2 regions of the Brevibacillus ruminantium genome follow, and region 1 is predicted to be linked to the other one. Evidence: riboswitches for the same ligand, from Rfam matches in the RefSeq annotation. Region 1 holds a riboswitch; the other holds the start of a gene.
What was found. A riboswitch is a leader RNA that binds a small molecule or an ion and turns the genes downstream of it on or off. The one in region 1 is predicted to bind FMN.
Positions count from the first base shown of each region.

Region 2: another riboswitch for FMN. It lies ahead of NDK47_RS21760 (ECF transporter S component); the one in region 1 lies ahead of ribD (bifunctional diaminohydroxyphosphoribosylaminopyrimidine deaminase/5-amino-6-(5-phosphoribosylamino)uracil reductase RibD).

Region 1 is NZ_CP098755.1:1,172,380-1,174,833, reverse strand. Features, by position in the region: gene NDK47_RS05705 (riboflavin synthase) at 1-161, opposite strand, end outside; gene ribD (bifunctional diaminohydroxyphosphoribosylaminopyrimidine deaminase/5-amino-6-(5-phosphoribosylamino)uracil reductase RibD) at 146-1,276, opposite strand; FMN riboswitch at 1,379-1,527, opposite strand; FMN riboswitch at 1,628-1,779, opposite strand.
Region 2 is NZ_CP098755.1:4,422,146-4,424,599, reverse strand. Features, by position in the region: gene NDK47_RS21770 (ABC transporter permease) at 1-566, shown strand, start outside; gene NDK47_RS21765 (hypothetical protein) at 675-827, shown strand; FMN riboswitch at 958-1,116, shown strand; gene NDK47_RS21760 (ECF transporter S component) at 1,469-2,068, shown strand; gene proS (proline--tRNA ligase) at 2,387-2,454, shown strand, end outside.

The DNA.
Region 1 (2,454 bases):
GAAAAAGACGTAACGGTCAGACAGACGCCGTTGACCGCGATGCTGTCCCCCAGGCGGACATCCTCCACGACCTTGGAGGCACGAATGATCAGTTTGCAGGATCGATCATTGCTGGAAACCGTTTCGACTACGCCCACTTCTTCAATCAATCCCGTAAACATGTCGCACTCCCCTCTTCTTTCCAAACCGGATAGCCAGCAATGCACAGATCATGACCCCCGAATAGCTCCATCTCTACATCAGCCAGCGAAATCGCATCCTGCATGAACGACTGTCCCAAGCCCCCATAGGAAGCCGGCGCCGCTGCTCCGCCAACCAGCTTGCAGGAGAGGAAATGAACGACCTTTTGAACGGCCCGGGCATCCAGGAAAGAGCCGTTGACGGTTGCTCCCCCCTCGACTAACAGGGAGGAAATACCCCTTTTCCCCAGCTCAGCCAGCACTTGCTCGACGCTGACACGGCCAGCCAATCTAACTACCTCTGCCCCCAGGCTCTCCAGCTGTCTCTGCCGCTCCACAGGTGCTTGATCAGATGCAAAGAGCAAGGTTGGGGCGTGCCCATCCCGGAGAACACAGGCGGTATCCGGAATTCGCAAATGATTGTCCAGGATCACCCGCAGCGGCTGTCTGCCGGTAACCTGTCCCTGCTCGCGCGCCGTCAGTGCCGGATCATCCGCCAGTACCGTTTGCACGCCGACCAGAATAGCATCATGCTCTCTGCGAAGCTGGTGGACACGCTTGCGGGCCTCTTCGCCTGTAATCCAGCGGCTGTCACCTGTGCGGGTCGCGATTTTTCCATCCAGTGTGGAAGCCGTCTTCACTGTGACGAAAGGCGTCTGTTTCTGGATGTAGTGGAAAAACACTTCGTTTAGTTTTTTCGCCTGCACCGCGCCAACCCCCACAACTACGTCGACTCCCGCCTGCCGAAGAAGGCTGATCCCTTTGCCGGCAACGAGTGGATTGGGATCAGCCGCAGCCACGACTACCCGTGCGATCCCTGCCTCGAGCACAGCTTTGGCACAGGGCGGCGTTCTCCCGTAGTGACTGCACGGTTCCAGTGTGACGTATAAAGTAGCTCCTTTTGCAAGCTCACCAGCCATACGCAGGGCATGAACCTCTGCGTGCGGTTCCCCTGCTTTTACATGCGCCCCCATGCCGACAACCATTCCATCACGGACAATCACCGCTCCCACCACTGGATTGGGGCTGGTTTGTCCTTTCGTTGCGCGGGCCAGATCAAGCGCCAGCGACATATAGGACAAATCGCTTTCTGCCATCTCTTCCTCTCCTTTCCCATGAAAAATGCCCGTGAAGCACGCTTCAGGGCATAGGGAAAGAAACCTTTTGCTCTCCATTTTTTCAACAGAGAACACAGGCTGTGCTACCTTCTCCCATCCGGACTCTACCGTCGGCTCTGGACTTGCACCAGATCAGTCGCTTGCAGTGTCTGCTGCATGCGAGTCGCGGGCTCAGGCGCATTTGCGCCAATACCGCCGGTCGGGAATTTCACCCTGCCCTGAAGGTCTTCTATTCAGTTTTTAACAAGAAAAACCCCTGAAACTTACATTCAGGGGGCATAGAAGAAGAAGCCTTTCCACTTCGTTTTTTCAAACAAAGCCAAAGACTTGTTCCACCTTCTCCCATCCGGACTTTACCGTCGGCCTTGGAATTTCACCAAGTCAGTCGCTTGCAAAAAGCAGCTCTGCAAGCGAGTCGCGGGCTCGGACGTGCGTTCGTCATCACCGCCGGTCGGGAATTTCACCCTACCCTGAAGGTTGGCTATTCAGTTTCTTGCATTATACCATGCTTTTTCCGCGGCATTACACTTTTTTCTGGCAAGGGCCCGTTTCAGTGATTTAGCGGTTGGTGACATGGTATGTATTTCTGGAGGGAGAACAGATCGGGTCAGCTGTGGTACATGTGAACTACTCTCCACTTAGGCTAACGCCTAGAAGTGGGAGCTTCTCAAATCCACGACGAAAGTAACCTTTCGTCTCCTCGAGCGTTACTTCGGGTAGTCCCTACCCTAGATGTCCGACGTTTCGGAGTTCTTTTGTTACCTTGGATATTTTACGCATGGAAGGATAAGCTTGGTTTTCGCATTTTGTTTCTCCATGCAACCCCATATATCCAGTTATCAAAGAACATCATAAGTAGATTTTACCAAAGTGTCGGACAACTGAACAGGCAAAAGCCTGTCCTTGTCCAAAGTCGATTCATCCCCCACTTACAACCAAACGCTGTAAGGTTTTAGAAGTGGGAGACTTCTCGACCTATAAGTTAAAAGTAATAACTACACTGGATATTTTGACAACATTTATTTTGCAGGTTTACGAAAGCATCATACTTTACACAAGGCGGTGATAGTGGAAGAGCAGTTTTCTATGGTCATACCTAATGGGAGTGAATAAAGGTCGTGCTAGTGACGGAGATGGTGTTTTCTCGCACATAAACT
Region 2 (2,454 bases), 2.4 Mb from region 1:
TCTTTTCCATGTTTTTCGGCTTCTGGGATTTCAACGAACGCTATATCATCCGCGGCGAAATGGACCGTGTCCTCACCCGGCCGCTCAATAATCTGGCCCAGGTTTGTCTGGAGTCGATTGCGCCGGACCGGATTTTTGGCGTGATAACCGGCTTGATCATCATGGGCTACGCTGCCATCCGGCTGGATTTGTCGTTCACCTGGTACGATCCGCTTCTGTTTGTCGGACTGGTCTTCAGCGGCATGCTGATCTATGGCGGGGTGTATACGGCAATTGCCGCCGTCAGCTTTTTCTCTGATTCACGCACCGGCATCTCGCCGATGATCTGGAATATTCAACAGTACGGACGCTATCCGGTCGACGTCTATAACAAAGTGATCCGGATTGTTCTGACCTATGTGCTGCCCTTTGCGTTTGTCGGGGTGTATCCGGCCGCTTACTTCCTGCGCAAAGAGACGTGGTACGTGTACGCCGCCTTTACGCCGGTTGTCGGGATTGTCTTTTTCAGCATCGGCCTGCTGGTCTGGAACTGGGGCGTGCGCAAATACAGCGGGGCGGGGTCATGACTCCGCTTCTTTCTGTTCATGCTAAATGGCTCATGCACTAACGAACACTAACGAATATAACCTTTCGAACGCGGAAAAAAATCTCAAGTCCAAAGGAGAGGCGATCCGATGTTTTTCTCCTGGTACTATGAAAAATTATTTTCAACCTTCATGGCGCTGTTGCCCGTTCTGATCATGCTTGCGCCGTTTATGATCGCAGAGCTTTGCAAACGGTTCCCGGGACGCGGAATGAGCGGAAAAGGGGAAAGCAGGCAGCGTTGATCTTGAAGTGGACAGGCTGCGGATGAAAAGAACGGTTGATCAGCCCGAGTCATCCGAAACTGTCCGGCTGCAAACTTCTGGCATTGTCAAAGCAGAGAAAGCCACTTATAATACTTGTGTATAACCACATACATTCCTTCGGGGCAGGGTGAAATTCCCGACCGGCGGTGATCGCTGTGCAGCATGCACGCGTAAGCCCGCGAGCCTCCTTGGTGCGACGCGAATCGGGAGTGCAGGATCTGGTGAGAATCCAGAGCCGACAGTACAGTCTGGATGGGAGAAGGATGACGACAGTACGTGATTTTTCTGCGTGCTTGTTTGCTTGTGCATGGGTATGACACCAGGGGGTTGTTGCCGATCAGCAATCCTTCTGTTTCCTGTACCTATGATGTGCAGGTCTCTTTCGTTATCTTTGCATGCCAGTCAAAGCCCTGAGTAGATGTTTACTCAGGGTTTTTTATTTGCGCAGGTGGACGCTGCGCGGACTTTTGGCGAGCAGGGACTATTAAAGCTTGTTAAAAAGCATAGCGGGCGTTTCGTAGGGGATTCCTGCGGGCAGGCAGAGAGCGAAAGCAAGCACAAAGGCACGGTTGCTGTTGCCATTCCTCAAGAAGGAAGAGAACAATGAGGAGATGGTACAGATGAAAGAAACCGCGATTTCCACATCGCATGCGACCCAGCGGCTGGTGACGATTCCTATGCTGGCGGCGGTCGCGTTTGTCTTGCAGTATCTTGAATTCCAGTTGCCGCTGATGCCTACATTTTTGAAGCTGGATTTCAGTACATTGCCCGGTTTGATCGGAGCCTTGATCTACGGTCCGATGGCGGGTGTGATTATCGAAGTGTTGAAAAATACGCTCCACATGCTGTTTAAAAATACGGACGGCCTCTTGATCGGCGAGCTGGCCAATATCGTAGCAGGCGCCAGCTTTATTGTGGCGGCGGTTTATCTGCAGCGTTTGGGGCAAGGAAGAAAAATGTTCATAGCCGGGCTTGCCATTGGTACCCTGCTGATGACGGCGGTGATGGCGGTAGCCAACGCCTATCTCCTGCTTCCTGCTTATGCAGCGCTGTATCAGGTTTCGCTGGAACAGTTGGTGGCCCAATTCCAGGCGGAGAGCGTATGGTCCCTGATTTTGTACGGCATTGTGCCGTTTAATCTGATAAAAGGCTTGCTGGTGTCGCTTGTCGCGTACCCGCTGTATGTCAAGCTGGCCCCAAGGCTGGGCTTGCGATCCTAAAAATTGACAATCCGAATTCTGTCTGCTACCATATTGCCCATAAAAGCAATGAACGGACCCGCAGGCGCGAGATGAGCCCCAGAGAGTCGACCCGAGGCTGGAAGGTCGATGCCCGAACGTACCTGCTCCCCATCCAGGAGCTGCTGGCGATGAGCCATGCCGGTGAACCCGCCGTTAACGGGCTTTGAGCGGACCGCAGGATGCACATGTGCAGCAGCGGTCAATCAGGGTGGTACCGCGGGAGTGTTTCCCCCGTCCCTTTTTGGGATGGGGGTTTTTTGCTTTTTTCCAAGTATGTCCACAAAGGAGCGAATCGCAGTGAAAGAGGAAAAATCATTCGTCAAAGAAATCACGCCGCAATCAGAGGATTTTTCACGCTGGTACAT